Regions from separate parts of the Paenibacillus sp. FSL H3-0329 genome, predicted to be linked through region 3. Evidence: riboswitches for the same ligand, from Rfam matches in the RefSeq annotation. Region 3 holds a riboswitch; each other region holds the start of a gene.
The links. A riboswitch is a leader RNA that binds a small molecule or an ion and turns the genes downstream of it on or off. The one in region 3 is predicted to bind thiamine pyrophosphate.
Positions count from the first base shown of each region.

Region 1: another riboswitch for thiamine pyrophosphate. It lies ahead of thiC (phosphomethylpyrimidine synthase ThiC); the one in region 3 lies ahead of NSQ66_RS02050 (ABC transporter substrate-binding protein).
Region 2: another riboswitch for thiamine pyrophosphate. It lies ahead of NSQ66_RS09485 (thiamine phosphate synthase); the one in region 3 lies ahead of NSQ66_RS02050 (ABC transporter substrate-binding protein).

Region 1 is NZ_CP150150.1:6,097,637-6,108,460, reverse strand. Features, by position in the region: gene NSQ66_RS26935 (DUF2199 domain-containing protein) at 197-685, shown strand; gene NSQ66_RS26930 (helix-turn-helix transcriptional regulator) at 1,157-1,375, shown strand; gene NSQ66_RS26925 (hypothetical protein) at 1,359-1,793, shown strand; gene NSQ66_RS26920 (iron chaperone) at 1,852-2,223, shown strand; gene NSQ66_RS26915 (phosphotransferase) at 2,473-3,447, shown strand; gene NSQ66_RS26910 (AAA family ATPase) at 3,464-3,985, shown strand; gene NSQ66_RS26905 (hypothetical protein) at 4,010-4,873, shown strand; gene NSQ66_RS26900 (hypothetical protein) at 4,914-5,414, shown strand; gene NSQ66_RS26895 (hypothetical protein) at 5,445-5,969, shown strand; gene NSQ66_RS26890 (AraC family transcriptional regulator) at 6,025-6,858, opposite strand; gene NSQ66_RS26885 (beta-galactosidase) at 7,029-9,080, shown strand; TPP riboswitch at 9,152-9,261, shown strand; gene thiC (phosphomethylpyrimidine synthase ThiC) at 9,364-10,824, shown strand, end outside.
Region 2 is NZ_CP150150.1:2,212,363-2,223,186, reverse strand. Features, by position in the region: gene NSQ66_RS09520 (ATP-binding protein) at 1-1,293, opposite strand, end outside; gene NSQ66_RS09515 (VOC family protein) at 1,472-1,858, opposite strand; gene NSQ66_RS09510 (fumarate hydratase) at 2,020-3,579, opposite strand; gene yfbR (5'-deoxynucleotidase) at 3,682-4,287, shown strand; gene thiH (2-iminoacetate synthase ThiH) at 4,371-5,486, opposite strand; gene NSQ66_RS09495 (thiazole synthase) at 5,521-6,288, opposite strand; gene thiS (sulfur carrier protein ThiS) at 6,344-6,547, opposite strand; gene NSQ66_RS09485 (thiamine phosphate synthase) at 6,586-7,191, opposite strand; TPP riboswitch at 7,307-7,408, opposite strand; gene NSQ66_RS09480 (SDR family oxidoreductase) at 7,496-8,368, opposite strand; gene NSQ66_RS09475 (GDSL-type esterase/lipase family protein) at 8,605-10,671, opposite strand.
Region 3 is NZ_CP150150.1:451,736-462,559, reverse strand. Features, by position in the region: gene NSQ66_RS02070 (response regulator transcription factor) at 1-104, opposite strand, end outside; gene NSQ66_RS02065 (pyridoxamine 5'-phosphate oxidase family protein) at 224-643, opposite strand; gene NSQ66_RS02060 (MFS transporter) at 804-2,024, shown strand; gene NSQ66_RS02055 (hypothetical protein) at 2,097-3,560, shown strand; TPP riboswitch at 3,719-3,829, shown strand; gene NSQ66_RS02050 (ABC transporter substrate-binding protein) at 3,991-5,040, shown strand; gene NSQ66_RS02045 (hypothetical protein) at 5,380-5,538, shown strand; gene NSQ66_RS02040 (MTH1187 family thiamine-binding protein) at 5,601-5,894, shown strand; gene NSQ66_RS02035 (ABC transporter permease) at 5,891-6,652, shown strand; gene NSQ66_RS02030 (ABC transporter ATP-binding protein) at 6,687-7,520, shown strand; gene NSQ66_RS02025 (hypothetical protein) at 7,750-8,445, shown strand; gene NSQ66_RS02020 (WecB/TagA/CpsF family glycosyltransferase) at 9,078-9,827, opposite strand; gene NSQ66_RS02015 (nucleotidyltransferase domain-containing protein) at 10,191-10,824, opposite strand, start outside.

The DNA.
Region 1 (10,824 bases), 1.2 Mb from region 3:
ATATAACGCTTCAGACACCCAAAAATGTGACAGGGATTCTTGGACAGTTTTTCAGCCGATCAGAGTTGCCCTTTTTATAGAAGTAAAGGGCAGGATAACTCAGTAATTTCGCGAATATTCAAAAGATGGAATTATCACAAAGTTCCCGAATAAGACGTTATAAGAAATCGGCGAGAAACTATAAGGAGCAGAAAACATGAAATGCCCTCATTGTGACAACGAATTAAGTGAACTTCCTTTATGTTACGGAAGTGAAGCACCATATTACTTTTACACTGTACCAGAAGAGAAGAGAACAGAATTAATTAGAGATTTTTGTGTAATTGATGAACAGCATTTCTTTATTAGAGGCCATATTGAAATACCAATAATTGATAGCAAAGAGAAATTTATATGGAGTGTTTGGGTTTCTCTTAGTGAAGAAAACTTTCTGAAGTCTAATGAATTATTGCACGTAGAAGGAAGGGAGACGGAAGAACCTTATTTTGGTTGGTTATCGACTGAACTTTCAATATATCCAATAACTACATTATCGTTAAAGACAATGGTACATACACAAGAGGTTGGTGCTGTTCCGTTAATAGAATTAGAACAAACGAATCATCCACTTGCAGTTGAACAAAGAGAAGGAATTACAATGGGGAGAGTTAAAGAAATTGCACATTTAATAAATCATAGTCAGTAAGAGAAGAATTTGAATGTATAGTCGAAGAAGCTGCCGGCAGATTACTAAATCATATCTACGCCGCTCTCCTTGGTCTGCTAAGTCTAAGACTTTATTTTCTGCTGACAATGATACGGTTAGTCCCGATGATGTGAATAATCATCGGGACTTTTTTATCCAAAAGGCAAACTTTCGGATGGGATATTCTTGAAACAGGCTAAGCTAACTGAACTTTTCTTTCATAAGTTGTCGCCCGTGAAACACTCAGCGTCACCCCGTACTCCTATAAGGGAGTTAACGGGTGGCGTTTTTTCATGCCCAATTCTACAGATGTAGTATCAACAAGGCGTGCCCTAAATTATTACACCTATAAAGATCACGGGTTAAATTGCAATCAATTTCAGTTAATGGAAAGTTAGCTTTACATACACATTCCAATGTGTTATTCTTACGGAAAGTTAACTTTCCATAATTGCTTCAGGGGGTAAGATATTGAAAAACAGGCTTGAAGAGATTAGAAAAGAAAAAGGTATTAAACAAGAAGAACTAGCGGATAAATTGGAAGTATCTAGGCAAACGATTGGTTCACTTGAAAATGGCCGGTATAATCCATCCATCATTCTTGCATTTAAAATTGCGCGATTTTTTGAAATGAGTATTGAAGATATTTTCATTTACGAGGAGGAGCTGGGTAATGAAAACGGCAAGTAAATGGGTGCTCTTAACAATTGCAGGTGCTATTATGGTTTATATGGGTGGATTTATTTTAATCGACGAGAAGCTAAAAGGAATTTCCGGTTTGCTCATTGGTGTGGGTTCAGTCCTTGCAGTGCTTGGAGTAGGAAATATGGTGTATTCGTTATGGCTTAATAAGCCTCAGAACAAAGTAAAAAATGATGAGAAAGTTAGAATGAGTAAAATTGAGGCTAATGATGAACGGAAAATAAGAATAAGAGAAAAAGCCGGTTGGAAAACTAATATTGTTAACTTTTACATCCTAATGGCTCTAACTGTTGTATTTAGTTTAATGGGAGTAGATCAAACTGTAGTCACTGTGTTATGTGGTGTTTTTATTTTTCAAATCTCCTTAGGAATCTTCCTGTTTAATTATTATGCTAAGAGAATGTAGTTGATATGACGTAACATCAAATAGACTATTCGAAAATATTTTTTTAGGAGAGAATGACATGGAAGTATTTGCAGAATATTTAGCGCAGATTGATAACCCGCAACATCGGGAAAGAATGGAAGAAGTTTTGGCTTGGGTAGCTGGAAAATTTACTGATTTAAAGCCAAAAGTTGCGTGGAATCAGCCTATGTTTACCGATCACGAGACTTTTATTATTGGCTTCAGTGTATCCAAACATCATTTGGCGGTTGCCCCTGAAATTGCAGGAATTAATCGTTTTTCTGATGAAATTGTGCAGGCAGGTTATGATCATACCAAGCAGTTATTACGCATCCGATGGGAAAGTCCAGTTGATTTCTCATTACTTGAAAAAATGATCGAGTTTAATATTTTGGATAAGGCAGACTGTTCAACTTTTTGGCGGAAATAAAACGTATTATTTAGCGTTCAATTCATTTTAAGCAAATTTATATGTGGAAGCACCGGAGGACAAGTCACTTTAATACGTGATTTGTCTTTTTTATTTAAATTCTCAGCGTGAAATATTCAATATTTTGGAAGGTGGATGGAATGTTGAAAGCGAATTTATACACGTTAGTTCAACCTGATGAATGCTGAAAAATGGAAGTGAGACAAATGGCTACTGTAGGCGAGAGCCAATTCAGATTGGAGGATGAAAATGCTACTAAACGATGATCAACTATTAGAGCTATTAAGAGGTCAGGGTGTTCCTGAGATTCTTGAGATTAAAAGAACAAAACAAGAAATACGCAATCGAGCAGCACTCAATAAAATAGAAGTGTATACGAAAGACAATAAGGTTTTGTCGTTATTAGAGAAAATCACAAAGTCAGATCATATTCCATATGAAAATATGATTTATAATCATTACTATACCAAGGATGTATCTATTCCGAGAGTCTTTTTTAATAAATATGATACAGTCGGACAAGAGGGGATATTGTTGATGGAAGATCTGACCCCGACACATACCAATTTAGCTGACTGGGAAGTACCTATTGATTCTGATAAATTAGCAAACATTATTGATGTGATCGTACAGTTTCATTCTGCTTCTTGGGGGACAAGCGAGTTAGCTCATCCCGAGCATTTGAAAAGTACAGAGCATTATTTAAAGCATATTTCGTATTTGGAGAGAGATTATCTAGCTTTTAGAAAGCACCAGACTTATAACCTTGGGGAAGAACAGTTTAGTATTTACGAGAAGAGTTTACTTAGCTTGCGTGAAAATGCCCAGAAACATATTAGTCGTATATCCAGATATCAAAATACCACATGCATTCATGGTGATCTAAATGTTGGCAATTTATTATATCCGATGTTTAGCAGTTCAAGGCCGTGCATCATTGATCTTGAAGCTGTGAAGGTGGGGCTTTGTACGGAGGATCTCGTTATGTTATTTATCCACGATTTGTTTCATGGCAGTGCCGAGACTACACGTATTTTTGATCTGTATTTTCATTCAATTAACAATAAAATCAGGAGCGCATACACGTACACACAATTTGTGGAGGACGTTAGATTATCGATTATGGAAGGACTCTTTTTTCCAATAAAGTTATTTGTTCATGAAGGAATTAAGGATGAGGAGCTTATATGGAAGTCGATAAACGCCTATAAGAATCTCGTCTGAAAGGAAGTGGCCCTCGTTGTTTTTTCTTCAGATGTCTGGATACCCCGGATCAGGAAAGTCTTCATTAGCCAGAGTAATAGCGCAGCATACTTCTGCTGTTATTCTTGATCACGACATTGTAAAGTCTTCTCTTATGGAATCACTTGGAGCAAACACTGGGTTCAAGGAAGTTGGAAGAATTTCGTATGACATTGAATGGGCCTTGATAGATTTTCACTTATCTCAAGGTCATAATGTTATACTCGATAGCCCTTGTTTATACTCTGAGATGATAGAGAGAGGATTGAATCTGACCCAGAAATATAATGCGGAATATAAATATGTAGAATGTTTATTAAATGACTATGACGAGCTCAATAATAGACTGCGAAATAGAAAAAGAATGATTAGCCAGATTGAAAGAGTGCCTTCTGAAGAGACATTACTTAAAATTATTGAAAATGCTAAAAAGCCCTCTAATGTCAGAATACATATTGTTAATACAAAGGAACCGATTGAATCCTATATTAAAAGTGTCATTGAATACTTAAATGCTTAGCGTAAATTTTGAGGAGGGGAACAGATGGATTTTGAAAAAGCAGCCCATTTCATTTGGACACATGGCAGATTATTAGAAAGAAGGGTTTTTGAATATATTTTCCACGGTGGATCAATAAGCAATGTTGTGACTTCTCTAATAGCCTACCAGAACGAAGATGGTGGGTTTGGAAATGCAATAGAGCCAGATTTACGGGCACCCGGTAGTCAGCCACTTTTCATGGAATTTGCACTACGTTTCTTATATGACTGTAACATAAAAGACGAAGAACTCTCTCAAAAAGCATGTGATTATATTTCAAAGCATGCTGACTTAAAAAAAGGGATTCCAACAATATTTCCTTCATCATCGAACTATCCAAGAGCAGAACATTGGAATAACCCTCTTTCTCCAGAGCCATCATTTAGCAGACTTACTGGTCTTGTCGGGCTTCTTAAATGGCAAGGGATAGAACATTCCTGGCTTGATAAAGCGACAGAAATTTGTTTGGAAGATATTCACTCACAAGCCTATGATGATGCGCATACAATTTTAACTGCATTTTATTTATTGGAAAGCTTACCTCAATCGGATTTTATCAAAGGATTATTTCAAAAATTATCTAAGGAGCTTATTACTGCCAACTTTTTTTGCTTGGATGCCGCATCCCACAGTTATGGACTCTCTCCTCTAGAATTTTCGCCATCACCAACTTCTTACTGTAGCAGCATATTTTCTGATGAAACCATTCTTGATCATTTAAAAGTATTAGAATACCAACAGGAGGATGATGGAGGATGGCAGATAAAATGGGAGCCTCCCGGTGAAACAGCGAGGTTGGAATGGAGAGCCTATAAGACGCTAAAGAGTTTGATGATACTAAATTCATACAATAAGATTAATCTATAAATTGAGCGCGGAGATAATAAACAATGCAAGGAGAGAACCTATGAAAAAATTAAGGAGAATCATAATTCCGTTATTCTTAATCTTTTTATTGGGATGTAGTGATGAGGAAATTAGCGATAATTCAAAAAAAGAATATAGCAAAGCTGAACAATTTATTACCGATATGGGCTATCTGATCATTAGTAATGAAGGAATTGTTTCTGAATATTTATTAGATAAAAAACTGCTGACGGAAATGCCATACATACAATATTGGAGTGTTCAAAGTGTTGATCCAATCGATTATATAGGTAAGGAAATAACTACAAGTAAGTTAATCGTTAAAAACCACCCCTTAGATAACGAGAAGGATAATACAAAAAAACAAACCCTGATTTTTCTGCTAGAAGCAGACGATGAAGTGATAGGAGGCTATAGTTTTCCTGATTTCGATGAATTACATATGGGCTGGGTTTACACCATTGATGGAAAAACACTCGAAGAATTGACCGGAGAAGCATTTCCGAATTGGTCAAAAGAATGGAATTTAAGATATAAATAATGGCTGGGGAGTATTTATAAAGGAGCAGATATGAAAAAACTAATCCTAGTGCTTGTAGCTGTGGTTATTATTTCGAATGCGATATGGAGTTATTTATATTTCAATAAAGAGTTCGAAACAAATTTAAACACTGGTGTTCAAGTATATACGCTTAAGGGCACAGGGGATACATGGGATGTTTTAGATTACAAAATAATAATTTCATCTAGCAAAATTTTACGGGGACATGGGAAGTTAGTGTTCAAGGGAGACCCAAGCGCTTTAGTGAATAGTAGCTATTATAAGTATGAAGTCAATGAAAAAAACACTAATAATAAGGATGAAACAGTTCTTGTAAATGAAGCTAGGTCAACGGATGGACCCGTTTCAATATTAAGTAACACTGATATCGGGTCTATAACAGGTCCGTATTCGTATGACGAATTAAATAAAAATAGACAAAATTATGAAAACACCACTTTATCTATTACATGGAATGATAATGAAGGGGAGATTCATTCCGAAACAATAAGTTTAGATATTGAGAGTGAAATTTCTCTTAAGGATGATCTTTAAGGGTGATAAGTCCAAGAGACTAAGATTGAATCTCTACGGACTGAAGGAAGATCGTCTACGCCCCAAAAGCCTGCCGGTATTTCACAGGAGACATGCCTTCAAACCTTCTGAACACTTTAATAAAATAGCTGGATTGGGCAAAACCGGACTGAGTCGCAACCTGAGCAATGGAGAGTCCTGTGGAAACCAGTAAAAGCTTGGCTTTAGCCAGCCGACAATCGGTTAAATAACGGTTTGGAGTTTTGCCCATAACCACCCGGAACAGCCTTAGAAAATGATAGCTGCTGTACCCGGTCAATCTTGCCATCGATTCCAGAGACCAAGGGCTGGCACATTCGACATGAATGATATCTGCAGCACTCCGGATGGACTGTCTAACCTCGTGCGGTACTGAGCCGTGAAGCGGCTCGGAGTTCTGCAGCAATTTAACTAGAAGCTCATACAGCAGAGCAGATAGTCTTGGCTCGCTACGGGTCACGTAGGAAGCGCTCAGTAGGTACATTTCCTCGAATAGCTCGTCCAGCTTAGCATCCAAATCAAAAGTGAACAGGTATGCACGGGACTGGTCCACTTCCTCTAATAAGGGGAGGACGATTTCAATATTAAAATGAACCCATCGGACATCCCAAGGCTCGCCTGGGTCAGAGCCGTATTGCTGATAAGCCCCTTTTGGGTACAGAAAACCTCGTCCTCTACTCATCGGAATACGTTCGCCCTCATGGAATACATAACCCTCCCCACCAAAGATCAAATGCAGGTTATAACTCCCCAGAAACCCTTCGCTTCTTCTCTCTGTATGTTGTGGAAAGTGAGTGTAATGTCCCAAAAATTCAGGATAACAGACATATTTTGAAAAAGCCGGTGTCGGCAAATACCATTGTTTCTTCATGTTTGGCAGCACCCATTTCTGTAGCGCAACAGAGCGCAAGTTGGATTAAGGCAATAAACGCAAGATTGTTATATGATAGCAATATTTTGTTATATAAGACCTCTTATCATTGATACTACAATAGAATTATAAAATATTGAAAGCATATTTTTAATACTTTGGAGGTAATGATGAAGAAACCTGTCGCAACTGAAAAATTCGAGCTTGGCGTTTGTTATTATCCGGAGCACTGGCCAGAAAACATGTGGGAGGACGATTATCGCCGGATGCGTGAACTCGGCTTTACGATCATTCGGATGGGGGAGTTTGCTTGGTCTATTTTTGAACCCACAGAAGGGGAGTTTCAGTTCGGGCTCTTTGATCGGGCGATTGATCTAGCACATAAATATGGTCTTCAGGTTGTACTTGGTACTCCGACGGCAACGCCTCCAGCTTGGTTGACTGATAAATATCCAGAAGTATTAAATGTAACCTACGAAGGTGTTACACTTCAGCATGGCATGCGCCGCCATTATAATTACAGCAGTCCTAAATACCGGGAACTGTGTGCACGTATTGCAGAACAAATGGCTGAACATTACGGCAATCATCCGGGTGTAGTTGGCTGGCAAATTGATAATGAGCTCAACTGTGAGATCAGTGAATTTTATTCGGAGAGTGACCATAAGGCCTTCCGGGAATGGCTACAGCAGAAATATGTTACGCTTGAGCATTTGAACGAGGCATGGGGAGCTGTTTTTTGGAATCAAAGCTATAGTGACTGGTCTCAGGTCTATCTTCCACGTCCGACTCCAGTACCGAAGCAACCCAATCCTCATCAGGCATTGGATGAAAAACGGTTTATTTCGGACAATACAATTTCTTTTGCCAAAAACCAAGCGGATATCATTCGTAAACTTGCCCCTAAGCAATGGGTAACCACGAACGGTCTGTTCGGTCATCTCGATAGCCATGAAATGACGGATGAACTGCTGGATTTCTTCAGCTATGATTCCTATCCTCAGTTCTCTACTATTTTTTATGACCCGAATGAGCGGAATCCGCTGAATGATAGAGGCTGGGGACTGTCGTTATCTGTTGTTCGTTCGATATCCCCGAATTTCTGCATTATGGAGCAGCAGTCGGGCCCGGGTGGCTGGGTGAACCGGATGGATATGCCTTCTCCAAAGCCCGGGCAGATGCGGTTATGGACTTATCAGTCGATCGCTCATGGGGCAGATATGGTGTTATATTTCCGCTGGCGGACAGCTACGATGGGCAATGAAATTTATTGGCATGGAATCAATGACTATCATAATCAGCCTAACCGGAGAGTGCGGGAAGCGGGGCAGATCGGTCAGGAGCTGGCAGCAGCAGGTCAAGCGTTTATCGGTACTCATAATCAGGCTAACGTTGCTATTGTTCGTGATTATGACAATGAGTGGGATGGAGAATACGATGTTTGGCATGGCCCGTTTATGTGGAAGAGCAATAAGGAGTGGTACAAGGCTCTTCAGCGGAAGCATATCCCGAATGACGTGCTCTATCTGCGCAAAAAAACAACGCTGGAGGAGCTTGCAAGGTACGACGTGCTTATCTATCCTCACCCAGCGATTATGACAGATGAGACAGCGTCTCTGCTGGATGAATATGTTCAACAAGGCGGCAAACTGATCTTCGGCTGTAGAACTGGCTATAAGGATGAGCGCGGTCAATGTTATATGCGTCCTTTCCCAGGTACTGCTAAGGATCAATGCGGGATCACAGTTGAAGAATTCACAATGGTTAAGGGCAGTCGTCAGCCAACAACAATTAGCTGGTCGGGCGCGACCGAAGTCGTTACAGGAGCAGATGACTTTAATGATATTCTCAAAATAGAGGAAGCTTCGGTTGAAGTGATGGCGGTTTACGCCTCTGATTATTATGCGGGAAAACCGGCGGTAACTAGAAATCGTCGCGGCAAGGGTGAGGTTTGGTATTACGGAGCCGTATTTAACGAACAGGCAGCGGCTGAGATCATAAATTTAATGGATCTACAATCGCCAGCAAATTGGCTGAAGCTCCCAGAAGAGGTAGAGCTGCAAGTCCGTACCGGAGCTTCTTCCAGTTATGCTTTTTTGCTTAATTATAGTGAGACTCCTGTCACGATCCATCTTCATGAGACCAAAACAGATTTACTGAGCGGCACAACATTGTCGGGCGAGGTGCTTCTGGAAGGATTTGGGGTATTGGTGTTATACTAACGTACACATTGATCTCACATTTGAGTGGATTTGGATAATTCTCTCTTTTCGGTTATACTTTGAAGTAGCAATTATATAGTTACGGGAGCTTGGTGGGACCAGGCTGAGAGGATAGTTATAACTATCGACCGTCAAACCTGATCTGGATAATGCCAGCGGAGGAAATGGAGCTCTATTTCTATTTGTCTACTCTAAGGCCTCATCTTATACAGATGTGGCCTTTTCTATGTGTGGGGAGTAGACCGTCTCCGCTTGATCAAATCACCTTATAGGAGGAATTGAGATGACAAGCGAATTGAACAACGATCCAATCAATTTATCAGCTTTTCCAGCAAGTCAAAAAGTGTATGTAAAGGGTTCACGGCCTGATATTCAGGTGCCTATGCGGGAGATCTCACTTAGTCCAACTGCGGGCATAGACGGCGAAGAGGAGAATGCCCCAATTCATGTCTATGACACAAGTGGGGCTTACACGGATGCTAATATTCATACTGATATTCGTCAGGGGTTAGAGCCCAATCGTCTAAGCTGGATTGAGGAACGAGGGGATGTGGAAGCGTACGAAGGAAGAACCGTGAAGCCTGAAGATAACGGGAATGCAACGGGAAAAGCTGTGGCGGAAGTGTTTCCAGCGCTCCATAGAAAACCTTTGCGAGCGAAAAAGGGGCATAATGTCTCTCAAATGCATTATGCACGCAAAGGGATTATTACTTCGGAAATGGAATACGTTGCGATTCGTGAGAATGTGACACCGGAATTTGTAAGAGATGAAGTAGCCCGCGGTCGCGCCATCATTCCAGCGAATATCAATCATCCAGAGAGTGAACCAATGATTATTGGGCGTAATTTTTTGGTAAAGATCAATGCCAATATTGGAAACTCCGCAGTATCCTCATCCATAGAGGAAGAGGTGGAGAAAATGAGATGGGCTACCCGCTGGGGTGCAGACAATATAATGGATCTCTCCACAGGTAAAAACATCCATACGACACGCGAGTGGATCATCCGTAATTCTCCTGTTCCTATTGGAACGGTGCCTATTTATCAAGCTTTGGAAAAAGTGAATGGGAAAGCGGAAGATTTAACGTGGGAAGTATACCGTGATACGCTCATTGAGCAAGCGGAGCAAGGGGTGGATTATTTTACCATTCATGCGGGAGTTCTGCTTCGTTATATCCCGTTGACGGCACAACGTATGACAGGTATTGTTTCAAGAGGTGGCTCCATTATGGCGGCATGGTGTCTTGCGCATCATCAAGAGAACTTTTTATATACACATTTTGAAGAGATATGTGAAATCATGAAGCTGTACGATGTTTCTTTTTCCCTAGGCGATGGATTACGTCCGGGTTCGATTGCTGATGCGAATGATGAAGCACAATTTGCCGAGTTAGAGACGTTAGGTGAATTAACAGCTATGGCTTGGAGTCATGATGTACAGGTGATGGTAGAGGGTCCAGGACATGTGCCGATGCACTTGATTAAAGAGAATATGGATAAGCAACTTGAAACTTGCAACGAAGCCCCTTTTTATACGTTAGGTCCACTGACTACAGATATTGCGCCGGGGTATGATCATATTACCTCTGCTATAGGTGCAGCGATGATTGGTTGGTTCGGTACAGCAATGTTATGTTACGTAACTCCGAAGGAGCATCTTGGCCTGCCTAATAAGGAAGATGTACGTGTAGGGGTCATTACTTATAAAATAGCGGCACATGCCGCAGATTTGGCGAAAGGGCAT
Region 2 (10,824 bases), 1.8 Mb from region 3:
TTTAGATTCGATTTTAGATAATTCCAGAATATCTCCAATCAAGCGATTTAAACGCTCATTCTCATCATATATAATTTGCAGGAAGGATCTCGCCGTCTTCTCATCTTTAACTCCGCCTCCCAGTAAGGTCTCGGCAAACCCTTTGACCGCTGCAACCGGAGTCTTTAGTTCATGCGATACGTTAGCGACAAATTCACTGCGCATCCGCTCCAAACGGCGAATTTCCGTAACCTCTTGCAATAGGAAAAGCATACCTCTGTACGTACCATCCTGGATCATCGGAACCGCGTCCATCCGTACAATTCGCTCTCTTGGGTTATAAATACTTCGCTCTTCATGAATCGGCTCCCGGCTTAATACCCCTTCTTCAAGCAGACGGGTTAGCTCATAATGCCGTTTTAACTCTTTGTACGAATGACCCGCCATTTCACTGTTGCTGACATCAAGCATTCGCTCTGAAGCCCGATTGAGCAGCGCAATCTCTTCTTCCGCATTGATCATTATGATGCCGCCAGTCATATTATCCAGCACGCTTTGCAGCAGATCCTCATTATCACGAATCGTCTTGAGCTGGTCTTGAAGACTGTCTGCCATCGCATTAATCGCTGTAGCCAGCTGTCCAACTTCATCTTTACGCTTCAAATGAACTCTGGCATCATAATCCAGATCGGTAATCCGCCGGGCGACTCTTGTGATTTGCTCCAACGGGGAAGTCATGCTTGAAGCTACTTTATAGCTCACAATCGTTGCTGACAAGAACAAGATAATAAGACCTGCAGCCATGATCATCCAAGCATGCTTAAGACCTTGAGTAACAGCATCAAGTCCCATTGAGACCCGAATATAGCCGTCAAACCCCTGATCTGAAGTTACCTTTCCAGCCACATATAACATCTCATGCTTTAGAGTTTCGCTGTAACGGATTGCCCGTCCAGTTCCCTCTTTCGCAGCCCCTATCTCTTCTTCACGATTGGAGTGGTTGTCCATTTCCAAGGGGTTTTTCTCAGAATCGCCAATTACTTTACCCGACTTTGTAATAAACGTTATCCGAGAATCTAAAAGTTTAGAAATATGCTCCGCCTGTTCAGTGTAATACGGGATCGCATTTGAAGAATTCATATCTACAAATTCCAGTGTGCCTGAGAGCAAGCTTATTTCCCGGGACATATTCTCTTCCAGAGCAGTTATATGGGAGCTCTTAAACAGATGAGCCATCGTAAATCCAGTACCAATCATGGAAATACCGATTAAGGCCATAAGTATAAACGTAAGACGAGCGCGAAACGGTTTCATCTGAAATGTGCCTCTCCCTTTATCATTGTATCTTTTATCCTAACTTCATTTTCTCCAAAATACCAGTACGACTATGACCGTGACATAAGCCCCCCAGAGTAGATTATATAAAAATAACAGCCCGAGTTGATTAACTCTGGACTGTTACTTTGTATTACTTTTGTAAAAACACATGAGTTTATTCTGTACGGGTGGCAAGAAACCACTGATTACCCTGACGGTCTCTAACCCCTGCTCCTCTTTCTCCATAGGACTTATCCAGTGGTTCTTCAATAATAGAGGCCCCGGCATTCAGGCACTTGCGGTAGGTCTCATCAACATTTCTTACATAAAGATGAATGGCAAGCTGTACCGGTAAATACTTTTCATTCGCTTCGGAAACCTCAATGATGGAATCACCGATTCTGACCTCGGCATGCCTAATCCTACCCTCATCGTTTCGCAGCATATCAATAATTTTGGCATCAAAGCAGTGCACAACAAAATCTATCAATTGCTCTGCATCTTCCGCAATAAAATACGGCGTAACGTTAAGAAACCCATTTCTAATATAATGTGGTGCCATTCGTTGTCCTCCTTTAGACAGGCAAAAACGCCTTCGGCGTTCCTTAAGGATAATTTATAGTCTGGACATATAAATCCTTATAATTTGATTAAAACCCATGGAAAAGCCATTCAGAGAATAATCTGCCCTCCTCATGACTTATCCACCGGTTGTAACCCCATTTATTTAAACACTGGCTCCTTGAATTGAGTCAATTTAGCTGCAGAATCTTTTTCCACATCCGCATGCAGACTGTTGCCGTGAGCATCCATCGTCACAATCGCTGCAAAACCCTCCACATCGAGATGCCACATCGCCTCAGGAATACCAAATTCCATAAAATCAACAGCGTTGACCTTCTTGATGCACTCTGCATAATACTGGGCGGCTCCACCAATCGCATTGAGGTATACCCCGCCGTGCTCCTGTAAGGCTTTTAACGTTTTTGGACCCATACCACCTTTTCCGATGACTGCACGGATTCCAAATTTTTTGATGATATCGCCTTGATAAGGCTCTTCACGAATGCTCGTAGTTGGGCCCGCAGCTTTTACATGCCAGCCTTCCTCATCTTTCATCATCACAGGACCGCAATGATAAATCACAGCCCCTTCCAGATCTACCGGAGACTCATGATCCATTAAATATTTGTGCAGAGCATCACGGCCTGTATGCATTTCACCGGATAAAATAACCACGTCTCCAACACGCAGACTACGGATATCCTCTTCACTTACCGGCGTTGTAAGACGTACTTCCCGCGACTCAGAGGCTGGGCTGTTAGCTCCCTCAGCAATTACCGCTTCAGATTCATGTGCTCCTTCATCATCTACAGATATCCCTGTGCCGCTCTCATATAACCAATCCTCTATATTGCCAGTTGATGGATCAACCAGCACCCCTTGGCGGCGGAAGGCCCAACAGTTATAAGCAACGGATACGAAAAAGCTAGCTGGCAGACGATTCATAACGCCAACCTTACAGCCCAGCAGCGATACCTCACCACCAAAACCCATCGTGCCAATTCCAAGCTTGTTAGCATTCTCCATAATATAGTCTTCCAGCTTGCTAAGGTCTTCTATCGGATTAACATCCTCCACTTTGCGGAACAACTGCTTCTTAGCCAGCTCGTAGCCAGTCGTACGGTCACCGCCGATACCCACGCCAATAAAACCGGCACTACAGCCTTGTCCCTGCGCCTGATATACCGCGTGTAAAATACATTTACGGATTCCGTCCAGATCCCGACCCGCTTTGCCGAGTCCTTCTAATTCTGCCGGGAGACTGTATTGAATATTTTTATTCTCGCAGCCTCCACCCTTCAGAATAAGTCTAACGTCTATTTTATCCTCTTCCCATTGTTCGAAATGAATGACTGGTGTGCCTGCACCCAAGTTATCTCCGCTATTCTCACCTGTTAATGAATCTACAGAATTGGGACGAAGTTTACCATTCTTGGTCGCTCGTACAATGGCATTATGAATATCTTTTTTCATCTCAATCTGATTGATTCCCACAGGGGTGTGAATGATAAATGTAGGCATTCCCGTATCCTGACAGATCGGAGACACTTGCTGCTCAGCCATTCCGATATTTTGCGCAATCGTGGTTAAAGCAAGACCGGACCGGGTAGCCCTGTCTTCCAGCGCACGACCTTTTGCAACTGCCCGGCGTACATCTCCCGGCAAATTCGTGGAAGTTTCTACGATAAGGTTATAAATACTGTCTTCAAAATGCTGCATCTTCATTCAAGCTCCTCTCGGCAGTTCCAGGTTATCTAAAGTTTGATACAATTAGTATAATAATATCATACCTAGCACCGCATGAAAGGGGTTACTTTAAAATTGAGCTACCATTTTTCTGCCTATCTATATCGTCTTCAGTATATTCAGCGCTGGAGCTTGATGCGCAGCACCGCACCGGAGAACGTCGCTGAGCATTCTTTTCATGTTGCATTGCTCACACATATGCTCTGTTCCATTGGTAATGTACATTTCGGGCGTTCATTAAACGCGGAACGAGCAGCAACCATAGCTCTTTTCCATGATGCCAGCGAAGTATTCACAGGCGACATTGCCACGCCGGTAAAATACAACAATCCTCGCTTGCTCACTAGCTTCCGCGAAATGGAAAAGGTTGCGGCTGATCGCTTAACTGGAATGATTCCATCAGAGCTAAAAAGCATCTACACTCAGCTCATACGACCGGAAGACAGCCCTCCCGATTCGGAGGACATTCTGCTGCACAGCTATGTGAAAGCCGCTGATCGGCTGGATGCTTATTTGAAATGCGTATGGGAGGTTGCTGCAGGCAACCGAGAATTTGCCGCCGCGAAGGAGCAGACAGCAGCAAAACTTCGTGGGCTTGGCCTGCAGGAAGTGGATTATTTTCTGACTCATATGGCACCGAGCTTCGAAATGTCTCTCGATGAGCTCTCTGCCGGAAACTAAACACCATCTACACAATAGAAAAAAGGACCTCCGCATGAATCTCGCAGGGGTCCCTTTAGTGATTAATAATAAAAATACAAGCGTTACGTTACTGATTCAGTCAGGATATCCCAGTCTTTAAAAATCGGCTGCAAACCCTTCGTATATAGCATTTCCGTAATCTCCTGCACACTGCGGCTATCGGATATTTCGAATTGCGGAGTTCCCCCTGCATTAGTGTGACCGCCCACCTCAGTTGTGACCCCGGCTGACATCTTAGTTATTCCTAGATGAATTAAATGATCGCGTAGAGAGGCAGGCTCTCTTGTAGATAAAGTAATGCCCGAACGGGGTAAAAATAACCGGTATGCCAAAATAATCTGCACTAGTGATCGATCGGTAACATCGCACTCTGGGTTAAATTCCCCTAAATAAGGCCGAAACCGTGGGGGTGACAGGCTGATCTCGCAATCTGGATACCGATCCTGTAGATAGCGGGCATGCATGGCACTTTGGAATGCCTCTTGCCGCCAATCGTACATCCCGAGCAACGTACCAATATTCACAGAACGAAAACCTGCCTGACAGCCGCGTTCAGGTGCATCCAGGCGATTCCGGTAGTTTCTTTTAGGCCCTTTAACATGCAGCTTTTTGTAAGTCTCCTGGTGGTAAACCTCTTGGTATAGTGTTAATCCATCCACGCCTGCTTGAAGAAGCTCTTTATATTCGGCAGTCGATAGAGGATTTATCTCAATACTGACGGAGGAAAAAAATTCTCTAAGTACAACTACACAATCCTTAATATATGAGACAGGATTCTCCCGGCGCGATTCACCAGTCAAAATGAGGATATGCCGCAGACCTGTAGCTGCAATCTTCTCAGCCTCCCTGCGAACCTCCTCCAAGGACAGCTTTTTACGCGGAAAATCATAAATGGAGCTGAAGCTGCAGTAGGTACAATGATTCACACAAAAATCGGCAAGATACATCGGTGTGAACAGCTGCATCGAATAACCAAAATGTGCACGGGTCAGTCGCTGAGCAGCTTGCGCCATCTCCTCTAGCAGCGGCGTTGCTGCCGGAGAGAGCAATGCCAGCAAATCATTTTCGTTCAGCTTGTCTTTTCCAAGCGCCCGCTTAACGTCATCCTCCCGGAACTCCTTCCACAGCTGCTCATATGGATACTGCTCCAAGCGGGCCAGTGTGTCAAAAAAGCTCATGCTAATCCTCCCTCCTTTGGTGAACCTATCAAATTCAGTTCAGAAATCCAGTCAACGGTGACGAAGCAAAAGCAACTTCTTCTACAGGACCGAGTCCTGCCAAATAAGCTTTGCGGCCAGCGGATATCGCCTCGCGGAACGCTTCCGCCATGACGAGCGGATTACGTGCCGTTGCGACAGCCGTATTAAGCAGAACAGCAGCGGCCCCCATCTCCATTGCTTCCGCCGCTTCCGAGGGCTTGCCAATTCCGGCATCTACAATAATCGGCAAATTCACTTCTTCAATAAGAATACGCACAAGCTCCTTGGTGCGCAGGCCGCGATTCGTCCCGATCGGCGCACCAAGCGGCATCACAGCAGCAGCACCGGCATCTCTCAGACGTAAAGCAGCCGAAAGGTCCGGACTCATATATGGCAGTACTACAAAACCCTCCGCCGCTAGAATCTCTGTAGCTCGTATGGTCTCCAGATTATCTGGAAGCAGGTATTTCTGATCATTGATCACTTCGATCTTCACCCAGTTCCCCAGTCCCGCAGCTCTTGCTAATCTCGCAATACGGACTGCCTCCTCCGCTGTACGCGCTCCTGAGGTATTAGGCAGAAGAGTCATGTGGCCGGGAATGTGGTTCATGATATTTTCTGCTCCACCTTCCGGGTCCACTCGGCGAAGCGCTACAGTAATCACCTGAGAACCAGAGCTTGCGATCACTTCGGGGATCAGAGCATTCCGGCTATATTTTCCGGTTCCGATAAATAATCTACTAGTTAATTCGATGCCTCCAATATGTAACGGGTCATGCATGAAATTACCTCCCTTTGGTTCTTATAAATTTCTCAAAATTCTATACCGCTCCATCTCAACCCCCACCAACAAAGTGCACCAGTTCCAAACGATCATCCTCGCTCAGAGCAGTACTTTCATAATTCTCCTTACTGACAATTTCTCCATTCAGCTCAATGATCATCAGACGACCCGACCACTCAGGAAGACTGATCAAATCAGCTATAGTTTGAATACCACCAGAACACTCTGCGGATTTCCCGTTAATCAACAGTCTCATTCTGAATCACCCCCTTCGCCTATGCTTTTACCTCCCGGCTATGAATGAACCGCCTTATGAATAGCTTTGGCGGCCTCATAAGGATCATCCGCTCCGCAAATTCCGGACATCACAGCAATTCCTGCCGCGCCTTGCCTAATGATCTGCGCCGCATTAGCGGGACCAATTCCGCCAATCGCAATTACAGGAATAGAGCTAGTCTTCACCGTTTCTGCAAGCAGCTCTAACCCACGTGCGGGCAGCCCTAGCTTGCTCGCCGAGGGAAATACATGGCCAAACAAGCAATAATCAGCTCCCTGCTCTGAAGCATTCGCCGCTTCTTCCGGAGAATGAACCGATCTCCCCAGCCAAAGCTGAGGTGCAATTCGCCGGGCTGTAAGCGGGCTCAGACTGTGCCCAGCCAACTGAACACCCGCGGCACCAGCTGCCAATGCTACATCGATCCGGTCATTGATTATCAGTTTGGTAGCGGGTATACCGGCAGCCAACAGCTCCTGTGCCGCAGAGAGCAGTTCGCGTGCTGGACATTGCTTCTCTCTTAAGTGAATATAATCGACCCATGTCTGCACCGTGACAGCCAGTTCAACAAATTGTCTCAACAGCTGCTTGCCGTCTGATATTAGATGGATCTCAGCTTGTACCACTCGCGATCTCCTCTCTCTCACTTCCCTGTAGGCCAGTAAAAAACAAAAAAACTGCCCCCGTAAGGAAGGCAGTCAGAATCTGTATATAGACGGTACTACAAATAGCCCGACAACAGAAATTCGTTCTCCACTTCCCTACGCTGGTCTTAACCAGATCAGGTTCAAAGGGTCCGGAAATCCATTCCGTCTCAGCCAATCGGCACCCCTAGTGACATAAATATACAATTTTAAAATGCTAACGTGGTTTATAGTAACATATTTTTTTATTGAAATACACCCATTTATTCACATTAGCTGTACTAATCTAACCGTTTACTACCTCGCCACCATTTACATGAATAACCTGTCCAGTCACATAACTGGAATCGTCAGAGGCAAGATATACATAGGCTGGCGCCAGCTCCTCTGGTTGTCCAGGCCGTTTCATAGGCTGCGTGCCTCCAAACTCGCTAACCTGCTTCGCATCAAAGGTAGAGGGAATTAGCGGTGTCCAGATTGGACCTGGTGCTACACCGTTTACCCGTATGCCCTTCTCCGCCAGATTCGTGGACAAAGATCGTGTGAAACTCAGGATAGCTCCTTTAGTTGATGAATAGTCCAGCAGCTGCGGGCTTCCGCGATAAGCGGTAATTGAAGTTGTATTTATAATTGTAGATCCTGCTTTTAAATGAGGCATAGCTGCTTTTGTTAAATAGAACATCGCAAATATATTCGTACGGAAAGTACGCTCTAGCTGCTCGGAAGTAATATCCTCGATCTTAGCTTGCGGATGTTGCTCCGCCGCGTTATTGATGAGAATATCAAGCTTTCCTAAGCCCTCTACCGTCTGTTTAATAAGATCCTTACAGAATTTCTCGTCACCGATATCACCTGGAATTAGGATACATTTGCGGCCTTCCTGCTCGACCTGACGTTTAGTTTCCTCTGCATCTGAGTGTTCATTAAGATATGAAATGACCACATCAGCACCTTCTTTAGCAAAAAGCACAGCAACTGCACGCCCAATTCCGCTGTCTCCACCGGTAATCAACGCCGCCTTGTCTTGCAGTTTACCTGCTGCTTTATAATTTGCCGGCTCGTATTTGGGCAGCGGCGTCATTTCACTCTCAATCCCTGGCTGATGATGCTGCTCCTGTGGGGGTAAGGTTTTTGTAGCTTGTTTATTATTGCCTGACATCTTCCCTATCTCCTCTCGTTAAGTAAATTGATAGTTAACTGATCATCTTAGGATGGCACAACAATGCACGTTTATACGCTGGGTTTGTCATTTTCTTAAATCGCTTTACGAATCTTACTTACCACAATGCAAGTAGAAATAAACAACCGTGGATGTAAACTGCTGTAAGTGGAGAGGACTTCACTGCATACAAAAAGGCACAGCATCGCTGCTGTGCCTTGAATTGTTCACCCTAACTATTTCAAAGAAGAAACATGATTTTCTGCATTCACTCCATGTTCCAGTACCCACATAAAATAAAGAGCTTTAGCTGCTTTCTCCCGGGTCACTATGGCTTTAGGTTCTAGTTCTGTCCCATTGACCATTTGGCCTCTAGCAATCCCCACTTCAGATCTAATAAGCCCTAATTCATAAGCACTTTTCACTTTTGAAATTAAAAAAGGAGAAATGTCCGCCGTATCAACCAGCTGCTGCCAGGATACAAGTGGATAGTACATCGCTCCTCTAGCTCCTGGATCCAGATTGAAATCATAACCAGGATCTCCTGGCACTACTGCTGTGCCGTTATAATCAGTCATGTACTTAGGTTTATTAGCAAACTTTACTTGGTAAACATCATAGAGAATAGCACCCATCGTTTCACGTGACAGCTTACCTTTCGGATAATAGGCAAGATCTGATCTTTCCACTTTCATTAACTTAGAAATACTGCGTGTGAATTCAGCAACTGTCATCTCCGTATCTGGCTTAAAATTCCCTTGGCGGTCTTTGCCCATTACTCCCAGCTGGATTAATTTTTCAATTTGATTGCGGTAATAAGCAGCTTCCCCGGTCGTCGTATCATTAGTTATTTCCGGAAAAACCTTATCCCAGTTGCCTGTTAGTGCCGCATGCTTAACGTTCCCTTTAAGATAAGCAGTAATGGAGGCAGCAGTAGAATCGCCAGTAGCACCTTTCTCTACAAGCTCCGTAACAATCATCCGCGAAAATTGTTTGGCGAGCGCTTCTTTAAAATGAGTCCCATCGATTTTCTTTGAAGGATGCCCGTTAGCGTAACTTCCGTCATTTGTTTTGCCTGGCGTTTCTCCGGCTTCAATTGACATGAAGAGGGCTGTTATCGCTTCTACTCCGATCTCGTTATAATATTTCAGACTTTCCGAGTTAAGGTCAATAAGTGTAACTCCAGATTCATCTGCAACCCGTTTAAGAATATCTACAAACTTTCTTGATTTAAAAGAATTCTCATAGATATATCCCGGACTTGCATTCCCTTTAATTCTGGACATTGGCGTTACCAGTACTGGTATCATGCCCCGGGCTTGGATCGCAGGGAGATAAACTTCTTTAAGGTAGTTTTCATACATTGCCTCAGTCGAACCTCTGCCGTAACGTCTGAACTCATCTGCACTCTCATCATTGTGTCCGAATTGAATAAACACATAATCCCCAATGCTGCCACTCAGTAAAATGTCGTTAAGTCGACCTTCTGTATAGGCATTTTTAAACGAGCGTCCTCCCATGGAATAGTTAGTTACACTCACTTTATGTTGATTAAACATACTGCCAATAATCTGGCCCCAACCACTCATTGGCGCTTCGTCGAAGGTGTAGGACTTGACCGTGGAATCTCCAAGTATAAATAAATTCGGAAGAGCTCCAGCTGCTCTATGCTGTGGCAAAATCGGTTCCAGTATGATCTCCTCAATCCCTACAGCTGTGTTCACTTTGTTCGGTTCAATCTCAATATCTATATGGTCACGGCCGTTTACATACGTATAAGTCCACTCTTTCCCTTTGGCTACAGCCGTATGCTTGACGGGTACAAGCTTTGCCGCGTCCCAATGTCCACTTTTCAACAAGCGGCTGGTCTGCATCCCTGATACTGACACGATCCCATCCTCTGCGTCAGAAGTCGTTTTTACATATACGTTGTAGGTTCCAGGAGAAGCATCCATTCGAAACGCCATGCCGTAGTTATTATAATTATCCTTTTCAGATTTAGGTTCAGCAAAAAAATAAGATTCTGTGATGAAAAAACCTGTTCCATCGGATGTAATTGAATCGGTATGCACTTCTCTAGCGGGTAAAGCGTTGGTCTCTTGGACAAAACCATAACCTAATGATGAGTCATACAATTGCGCACCGCGATTAGGATCATACCTAACGGATTGATACCCTGTTTTAACTTGGTTTGTAAAATTGAGCTTGTATGCGTTTGCAATTCGGATTGGAGGTTGCCCCTCTACCCCATCTTTAATAAGGGCTGCCTCTGTTATACCGTGAGTAAGAGTCAATGAAGCCATAAGTAAAGAAGATAAGATTAGTATATCCCTACACAGCTTTCTCACTTCATTACACTTCCTTCCGTTTCTCGAAGTACTTCCCTAGGTTCCTCCATTATCCCTTTTCTCTAAAGTGATTCAAATGATGATTTCATTCTTTTTTTTGACCTTTTG
Region 3 (10,824 bases):
CCGCTCCGTAGCCAGCGGACACTATATCCTCTTTCGCTTAAATCAGCAGACACTACGCTGCCAATCTCACGATCATCTTCAATATATAACAGAGTAACGCTCATGTAGCTTTAGCTCCTCCCCGATCTGAATACCTAAAAAGTTGAAGTCATTATAACACATCAAACAGCCCTCCTACCCCATAGGGGATAGGAGGGCTGTTTGATCAATTCAAGGCTATAGCTTATGGCTGCCATACTCCATGCTCTTTATTGCTACCTACATACTCAATACGTGTTGGAGTAAGCTCCAAAATCACATAATTAGGATCATCAGGTCCAGTAAACCATGGCTCCAGCTCTTTATTCCATACCTTGGAGCGCAAGCCTTCATCCTTAGAGACGGTAGCGGTCGCTTCAATCTCCAGCACATCTTTGCTTCCGCCGGCCTCATAGCCAAGCAGTACAAAAGCATTCGGATTATCGGATAACTCCTCCACTTTATGAGTTTTGCGATTTGTAGCCAAATAAATCTTCAAACCCTCATGGAAAATGGCCATATAACGTACTTTCGGCTTATTTCCTTCTTCGATCGTACCAAAGGAACCGAACTTGTTGTCATCCAATGCTTTAATAATGAGTTGTTCCAGTTGTTTGTTATCCATTACGTAAATCTCTCCCTTCAAGCATGTAAACAAAAGTTTATATATCCAAGCTCACCGTTTGGATTTATCATAACAATGGTGCTTATTATAATGTACCCTTCAGGTTCACATTGAATCCGACCTTACTCCATAAACTACATCAAGATAAGGAGCTTACTTCGTGAAAAAACTGATTTGGATCGGCTGTCTCTCCTACTTCGTTATCGGTCTGGCACATGTTGTGCTGGGATCTATTCTGCCCGTTCTACTGCAACATTATGATCAAAATTACAGTGCTGGCGGTGAATTAATCTTTAGTCAATTCGCTGGTTTTTTAGCAGGCGTGTTGGTCTCTCCCCTACTTAATCGCCGCTTCGGTAAACGTGGAGGCATCCTCATTGCCACCAGTCTTCTAATAGTTGCAGAAGTTGCCTATGCCTTTCTACCGCCTTGGGGCTGGATGTATTTTATCGCTGTTGCCGCAGGTTTTGGTTTCGGGATGATCGAAGCGGTTATCGGCACCATCATTATTGGTGCTGTAACCGAAGGAACGGCTATTGCGATGAGCCGGCTCGAAGTTCTATTCGGGATAGGCGCACTCGTGATGCCGCTTATCGCCAGTCCGCTCATTGCTGCCGGAGCGTGGAGATTGGCCTTTCTAATCGTCGCTGCCTTCTCTTTGATTTCTCTTATCCTCTGGGCAAGAGGACACTTCGGTAATCTACAACGCATGCTGGATGAACGTGCCTCTGTCCAAGGAGCAGACAATTCGCATTCCTCAAGCTCACGTTCTAACAAAAAATTTCCGTATAAAGGTAAGCAATGGATTCTGCTAGGGATCTTCATCGTTTTCTTTTTTCTTTATGTAGGCACAGAGATGAGTTTAGTCAACTTTATGCCGGCTATCTTTATTGCCAAGCTAGGGATGACAGAGTCTGCGGCAGCACTGACAGTCACTTTCTTTTGGCTGGCGATGTCTACAGGAAGATTGTTTGCGGGTGTAATTGCCGAAAAAATATCTTATCGCGTGTACATTCTCAGCAGCTGTTTACTAACCTTGTTACTGCTGACACTCTTTCCGTTCACTGACAATCGAATGACTGCTTTCATTGTAATTCTGCTGCTGGGGCTGTTTATGTCCGGTATTTTCTCCATTGCATTGGTTTTCTCCAGCAAAATGCTGCCTGGCACCGAAGAGTCAACACCCAGCATTATGATTGCTTCCGGAGGCGTTGGTGGTGCTTTGCTACCTCTGTTTACGGGCTGGTCTATGGACCATTTAGAAGTGGCACAAACAGCCGGATTACTTGCCACTTTTGCTGCCTTCTTGTTCCTGCTAAGCATTGCCGCATGGAGATTCCAAGCCAGGCAAGCGGTGGAAGGAAAGAGTTCCCGTATTTAGAATAGTATCAACGTTATCCTTTTAGGGTAATGTGATCTATAAGCATATTCTGAGCACAAGGATGGACAATGAATGAATGAGTCTTTAAATGAGTCTTCAACTGAGCCTTTGTTACATACTGCGCTTATGCAGTTTATATTTCCCTTCTCTATAAAAAAGGGCGATTCTAAGCAGCTTATCCAGCAATTACAGGACGACGGATTCACACGTTTTTTTCTGGATAACAAAGAACTGGAAGCTGCCTATTATGGAGAAGGTTACTGTGTTTCCCATGAACGAATGGAGCGCACCTATTTACCGTTTGCCGCACACGTCCTTTTTCCGCGCAGGAAGGATGCCGACTCGTTTCGCCGTTTTTCCAGAGTAAATAATCTCGACTGCATTCTGGAGATTCCGCAGCAATCTATATTTTTCAAAATTCTCTCGACGGATATATTCATATGTCCCTTTCAGCTTGGATTCGTGACGATACGTGTCCAGCTGGAGGGGGATTCGATTCCCTTTAGTATTGCCCTAGAATTCGCGGATCGTTTCCGTGCGCTAGAGAAAACCTTCATACAGGATGACTACACTTATATTCATTGCGGGGAACAGACCTATGAGATGGTAGAGGATTTTGTCTTCCGAAATTTGGTGGATGGACTGGAGCCATATCTGGATCAATCGGATATCAATGGGGCTTATTTTGAGACCCTTCCTTTTTTCGTAGATGAAAGAATGCAGGTACAAGCTTTTTACGGCTTTCAGAATGAAGAAAGTTCTGATGAGATTAGTGTAAATCTACGCTATCGCGCCTCACAGCTTGATGGAATTGATCTGAACGGAAAGCCCTATGCCAGTGCAAGCGATCCAGCGTATATTGCAAACTATTGTCATGAGCATTCCTATAATCGCTGGGGCCCAGACACGTATTATATGATGAATGAGCAGACCTTTTGCTGCATGACCCGCGCTGAACAGGAAATTGCTGTTAGTCTAGCCAACCAGATGTACGGGCAATATTATTACGGATTTTTACTCAATATTTTCCACAAAATCGTTCTGCTAAAGCTTGCCAACATGCACTCCCGACTTCGGATTAATCATGATTATGAGGAAATAGACAATCTAATCTACTCCATTAATAAGTTCTCGGCAAAGTTCTACTTCTTGGAGTTGATTTCCCAGTCGCAGGGCCGGGAGATATTTCTTCAGCTGCGTAAAGTATACGGAAACGACGCTTTGTTCGAGGAAGTGAAAGAAACCTTAAATGACCTGTTTCAGTATCAGGATAAGTTTCAATCCAAGCGACGGGATAATCTGCTGATGATTCTCACTGTATTTACGGTAGTAAGCGGGATTTACGGCATGAATCAGGTCATTGACGATCTGGATGGAAAAATCCAATGGAGTAAAATGATTGGTTATTCCCCCTTTGAATTTCTTGCCCTCTTCGTGATCATGAGCGGGATTCTGATCAGCGTTGTCCTCACGCTAGGGGCGCTGGTTAGTGAGCTTAAACGGCGTCACCGCAAGAAATATAAAGATCTAGACTAGCAAAAAAGAAACTACTGGATTGGAAAAATTCAGGAGTGCACTACTAGACATTCCGAGTACAGCCGTCTATAATACACCGTATGCGAGAAATATAAGATATAAAGTATGGGTACAAAACTTATACTTACTTATATTGCACATAGAAATACCCGTTAACTTCATAGAACCAGGGGTGCTGGAATTGGCCGGCTGAGATTGTATCCCACAAGATACTGACCCTTATACCTGATCTGGATAATGCCAGCGTAGGAATCGCCAATTGGTTCTGGTCCCTGTGACCTTGACTAACCTTGCGCCAAGCCAGCGTCCCGATCACTCGGGGCGCTTTTTTTGTAAGATCACTAAAAGATGTAGAAAAACGTACATACTACACTTTACGGTTCATGTTGTGAAGACGGGATTCTTGTAACCTTAAAGGAGAGAAGAAGACATGCACCTCAAAAAAGCACTTACGTTGTGCCTCACCTGTGTACTCATTCTTGCCATTGCCGGATGCGGCAGCAACAATGGGAATACAGCCGGAAACAAAGCAAATGCTACTGATCCAACTGCAGCGGCTGGCACGGATGCTCCAAAAGAGCTCACCAAAGTTAAAGTCGCACTCGACTGGACACCGAACACGAATCATACCGGTCTATACGTAGCTAAGGATCTTGGTTACTACGCTGAAGAAGGTCTGGACGTCGAAATCGTTCAACCAGGCGCAGCGGGTTCTGATACTATGGTTACTTCTGGCGAAGCCGCATTTGGCATCAGCGCCCAAGAAGGATTAACGCTAGCCCGTCTACAAGGCGTACCCCTTGTCTCGATAGCAGCTATTATTCAGCATAATACATCGGGATTCGCCGCTCCAGTAGATCGCAATATTAAATCACCAAAGGATTTCGAAGGTAAAACCTACGGAGGCTGGGGCTCACCGGCCGAAGAAGCAGCCATGAAGGCCATCATGGATCCTGAAGGTGGCGATGTGAAAAAGGTGAAGCTGATCAGTATCGGTGAAGCTGATTATTTTACCGCCGTCAAACGTGACATTGATTTCGCCTGGATTTTCTACGCTTGGACTGGAGTTGAGGCTGAGTTGCGTGGCCAGCCATTGGATATGCTGTACTTAAAGGATTATGCGCCACAGCTCGATTATTACACGCCTGTGCTGACGACGAGTGAGAAGCAAATTGCAGATCATCCTGAGCTGGTGAAGGCCTTCATGAAAGCCACATCAAAAGGTTATCAATATGCTATTGATCATCCGGAAGAGGCTGCCGGTATGTTATCGAAGGCCGTTCCTGACCTGGACGCCGACCTTGTCCTAGCTAGCCAAAAATGGCTTAGCCCAAAATACAAGGACGATGCTGCCCGCTGGGGCGAGCAAAAAACCGAGGTCTGGCAAAATTACGGCGACTGGATGTATGATCTGAAGTTGCTGGATAAACCGCTGGATGCTGCTAGTGCATTCAGTAATGATTTTTTACCGGCGGAGTAGAGAGCGGACTTCAGAACCAAGAAGGTTGGACGTTACTTGAGGAAGGAGGAACGGAGCGTAGTGATGTGCTACGTGAGTACCGGACTTCCCAAGTTCGTTCAAGATTCGATGTCGAGTTTGCTTCCTGAGTTACTTCGTTATCAAAGTTGGCTTTTTGAACTTACCTTATAATTTAAGAGCTCAAAAAGTCGGCTTTCAGAACCAAGAAGGTTGGACGTTACTTGAGGAAGGAGGAACGGAGCGTAGTGATGTGCTACGTGAGTACCGGACTTCCCAAGTTCGTTCAAGATTCGATGTCGAGTTTGCTTCCTGAATTACTTCGTTATCAAAGTTGGCTTTTTGAACTTACCTTATAATTTAAGAGTTCAAAAAGACGGCTTTCAGAACCAAGAAGGTTGGACGTTACTTGAGGAAGGAGGAACGGAGCGTAGTGATGTGGTACGTGAGTACCGGACTTCCCAAGTTCGTTCAAGATTCGATGTCGAGTTTGCTTCCTGAATTACTTCGTTATCAAAGTTGGCTTTTTGAACTTACCTTATAAAATGAGAGGATTGATTATTGTGGCTAACACCCTACTAAGCATTCAAGTAATTCCAAAAACTCCGAACAATGAGGATTCCATCCCATACGTAGATAAAGCGATTGAGGTCATTCAAAAATCCGGTGTTAAACATCAGGTGAATCCGCTGGAAACCACAATGGAAGGTGAGCTTAGCGAGCTGCTGGAGGTTGTGCGTCAGATGCAAGAGGCGTTGATCGAAGCAGGCAGTCCAAGCGTAATTTCGCAGATCAAAATCGCTCATAATCCTAACGGAATCAGCATGGATAAATTGACGGAGAAATATCGGCCGTGAGATCGACCTGGAAGCTAATATGGCCGCCCCTTGTGGCGGTCGTCTTCTTTTTAACCGTATGGCAGCTATCTGTATCTGTATTTCATATTGAATCCTGGATTCTGCCGAGTCCTGCTGATATTGCCCGTGAATCCACCAGTAACGCTTCTGGTCTTTGGGCTCATACGATGGCTACGCTGCGGCTCACTTTAATTGGTTTTCCCATCGGTACGGGGGTAGGTCTGATCGTCGCTTTGCTTTTGCATCTTTTGCCTTGGGCTAGACGGGCTTTTTATCCACTCATTATTCTGAGTCAAAATGTTCCCTCCATCGCGCTCGGCCCCCTGCTCATTATCTGGTTCGGCTTTGGTCTTTTGCCCAAAATCGTGCTGATTACACTAGTATGTTTCTTCCCTGTAGCTGTCGCTGCGATGGGCGGCCTGGCCCAAAGTGATCAGGTCATGATGAATTATATGAAAATGGCTGGCGCAAGCAAGTGGCAAATCTTTACCAAGCTGGAGCTGCCCTCTTCTATCCCGGCACTATTTTCCGGTGTAAAAATATCTGCTACTTATGCGGTTATGGGCGCCGTGGTCGCTGAATGGATTGGCGCGGATAAAGGTATTGGCTATTATATGCTTCTGCAGAAATCCGCTTATCGTACGGATCGGATGTTTGTCGCTATTGTTATTATTGTGCTTTTAAGTCTTGTACTCTTTGCTATTATTGCATTGCTGGAAAAATGGCTGGTTCGCTGGAAGCCGCGCCGTAACTCATAGAAAGGAAGATGCCTGTATGTCTCAAGCGACGCAAATGCAACACAGAACAACAGAAGTTATAAGCTCCCCTGAAGCTCATACCGTGGCACCCGCCCTTGAAGTGAGCGGCATCTCCAAATCTTTTTTCCATCGTCGCCGTAAGACAAAAGTTCTGAATAATGTCTCTCTCAAGGTAGAGCAACAAGAATTCGTTTCGATCGTTGGTCCTTCCGGCTGCGGAAAAAGCACCTTATTCCATATGATTGGCGGCCTTGTGAAACCCGATGCAGGCACGATCCGCATGAACGGTAAGGTCGTTACAGGTCAACGCGGTGAAATTAGTTATATGCCGCAGCAGCCTGCTCTTTTTCCTTGGCGTACGATTGAGGATAATGTGCTGCTTGCTGGGGAGATCAAGGGCGCACTGCGGGATGGAGCCCGCGAGGAAGCACGCCAGTGGCTTGCCAAGGTTGGGTTAAGCGGGTTCGAACATGCTTATCCGCATATGCTGTCTGGCGGGATGCAGCAGCGTGCAGCTTTTCTCAGAGCATTGCTCGCTCCGCAGGAGCTAATGTTGCTGGATGAACCTTTCAGCGCACTCGATGCACTAACTCGCAGTGAAATGCAGCGCTGGCTGCTTGAGCTGTGGGAAGAGAATCGCCGCTCTGTGCTGTTCATTACTCACAACATCGAAGAAGCGTTGCTGCTCTCTAATCGTATCTATGTATTTTCCGGCCGCCCCGGCTCCATTCTGCATACAGTCGATGTGCCATTTCCGCGGCCACGCCGTGATGAGATTACGGACTCTCCCGAGTTCCTTAAGCTCAAACGCCAGTTGTCACAGTGGATGCGAGAGGAACAAGCTAAAAATAGGCAGCCGCTAGCTTAATCGCTAAGCACTGTAAACTGATATCGCTGGTATAGCGGTGTCAGTTATTTATTTGCAGCGATAAATTCCCTAACATATTTACAATTGGTGCGGATGTATCTGCTCATTTAACAAATTTCACTCATCCTAGTAGGGATCACATTAAATGTGTGGCGAAAACGGCCTCCGTGTTGGTAATGGATAGTAACCGGGTTGGGCTGGGGACATTTACGGGATTTATACCGTTGATTTGTTTCGTTGGGCCGGATTCGGCTCATTCTACGGGATTTATACCGTTGATTTGCTTCGTCGGACCGGACTCGGCTCATTCTACGGGATTTATACCGTTGATTTGTTTCGTCGGGCCGGATTCGGCTCATTCTACGGGATTTTTACCGTTAATTTGCTGCTTCGGGCCGGATTCGGCTCATTCTGCGGGATTTATACCGTTGATTTGCTGCTTCGAGCCAGACTCGGCTCATTCTACGGGATTTATACCGTTGATTTGCTGCTTCGGGCCAGATTCGGCTCATTCTACGGGATTTATACCGTTGATTTGCTGCTTCGGGCCAGGTTCGGCTCATTCTACGGGATTTATACCGTTGATTTGCTGCTTTGGGCCAGATTCGGCTCATTCTACGGGATTTATACCGTTGATTTGCCTCTTCGGGCCGGATTCGGCTCATTCTACGGGATTTATACCGTTGATTTGTTTCTTCGGACCGGATACGGCTCATTCTACGGGATATATACCGTTGATTTGCTTCGTCGGGCCGGACTCGGCTCATTCTACGGGATTTATACCGTTGATTTGCTGCTTCGGGCCAGATTCGGCTCATTCTACGGGATTTATACCGTTGATTTGCTGCTTCGGACCGGATTCGGCTCATTCTACGGGATATATACCGTTGATTTGCTGCTTCGGGCTGAATTGCACCCGATCTAGGGCATTTTTGCCTTTCTTTTACCACTTCGGGCGGAATCGCACCGATTCTAGGGCATTTTTGCCTTTCTTTTGCCTCTTCGGGCGGAATTCCAGTGACTCAAGGGAATTTATCCCCTTATTGTACCCCTTTAGCTTTTAGCTTGAATTAAATACGAGGCTATGGCATCAACCAGAATCGGTGTTGTTTATTATTATTAATTTGTTTAAAGGTCACAACTATAGTCGCACTTACATTCTACTCCCTACCTCAATCCCACTACTCACTTTTACTCCTACTCCTTACCTCAATCCTACTACTCACTTTTACTCCTACTCCCTACCTCAATCCCACTACTCACTTTTACTCCTACTCCTTACCTCAATCCCACTACTTACTCTTGCCCCTACTCGCTACCTCAATCCCACTACTCACTTTTACTCCTACTCCCTACCTCAATCCCACTACTTACTCTTGCCCCTACTCCTTACCTCACTCCCACTAACCACTATTACTCTTCCCCCTACTCCTCACCTCACTCCCACTAACCACTATTACTCTTCCCCTTACTCCTTACTTCCTACTCTCACACCTGCCTCCTCTTCCTCTCACACCAACCGAACCAAAAAAGGTCCCCATAAACGAGGCCTTTTCTTCATTTCTTAATCATAGCTCGGAACACGAATTTGGGCAGCACTGCCTGTCTGCGCCATCGCGACTTTTGTCCCTTCGCAACTGGAGCGAACAAAAGTCGATGCAACCACTCCAGATTGAGTTTTTTCCATAGCGCTGGTGCAGGAGTAACTTTTCCCGCTATTACATCCAAGCTGCCCCCCACGCCAAAAACAACTTTTACCTGCGTAAGCTCCTGTTTGTGCTTATATACCCATTTGTCAGAGTATGGCGCCCCCATCGCAACGATCAGAAAATCCGGCTGTGCACGCTGAATCTCTGCTACAATGGCAGGCTCCTCTTCCTTGGTAAGAAAACCATTATGTCTTCCTGCAATCTTCACATTCGAATATAACTCCGTGATCTTTTCGACCGCTTTACAACTGGTAAGCTCATCTGTTCCCAAGAAATAAAAACTCCATCCCAAGCTATTTCCTTGCTCCAAAAGCTCAAGAAGCAGCTCATATCCAGTTACCCTCTCAGCAATAGGATCGCCTTTTCTTTTTGAAGCCATCACAATGCCAATCCCGTCAGGAGTGATTAAATCCGCTTCTTGAAGTATGGTTCGTAGCAGCTCGTCCGATTGACTTGTTATCGTAATTTCCGGGTTAGCCGTGATCAAATGGAAAAGTTTCGGTTCTCCGGATTGAATATGTTTTGTTAGATGAAGTGTTGTCTCATGTAGTGTTAGTTTTGAAAAGGGAACTCCTAATATTGAAACTGTCCCGTCCATATAATCACCTCTCACTAAAATTCCACTTCAATATACCTTACCATAATCAAGAGGAGGAAGGGGAGTCATTTAAGTTACTTAATCACTACAGCCACTTACCCAAACACTATAGCCACTTCAACCACCCGACCATTCCACCACCCTAGCCACCACAGCTACTACGCTACTACAGCCACTACAGTCCACCATAGCTTCACCTCATAATAACCATTTCACTCCCTCCGCCACCTCTCCAGCCACCACAGCTACTACGCTACTACAGCCACTACAGTCCACCGTAGCTTCACCTCACAATAACCACTTCACTCCCTCCGCCACCTCTCCAACCACCCCAACCACTCAACACTCACCCTATAGCTCCACTCACTCCTCCATAAACTTCCACCACTCTACTAACCAAGGTTCATTGATCCCCCGCATGCGGAATTCCTCTACAAGTATCTTCCGGAAACGTTTTTCCATTTTGACAAAGTTATTATCCTCTTGGTACATAGGGGCAAAGGATTCATCATCTCTAATAAAACTCCAAAAATCGCCCGCACACTCCGTAATCTTTCGTCCGACAGTCGTTTGTTTGGCTACAGGTACCAGCCATTTGTCGTAGGGGTAGGGATAACCTTCAATAGTAATGGCACAGCGTAATGCTTCTTTATAAAGAGAAACCGCTAAAAATAAAATAGGAAAGGCGTCGCCACGCACTACAGGATTATCTAAGCTTTTGGCATAACTTCTTAACTGTATGTATGAATTCTTACGAAATCTCATTAGGACTTCAGGTTGGAGGGGGACATAGGCATCAAAAAGTGACTTTACATCCAATCGGTCATAGTAGATATAAGAAATAGAAGCATTCCACAGCCATTCCATATTTCCGCTCATTAACGCCGCTTTAATTTCTGATATTTTATGCAGTGTGTAATGTCCGGACTTGCCGCTGGGAAGTCGTAAATCCATAAAAAAACTACTTTGCTCCGGGATCAGCCCCGCTTGTTCGAAC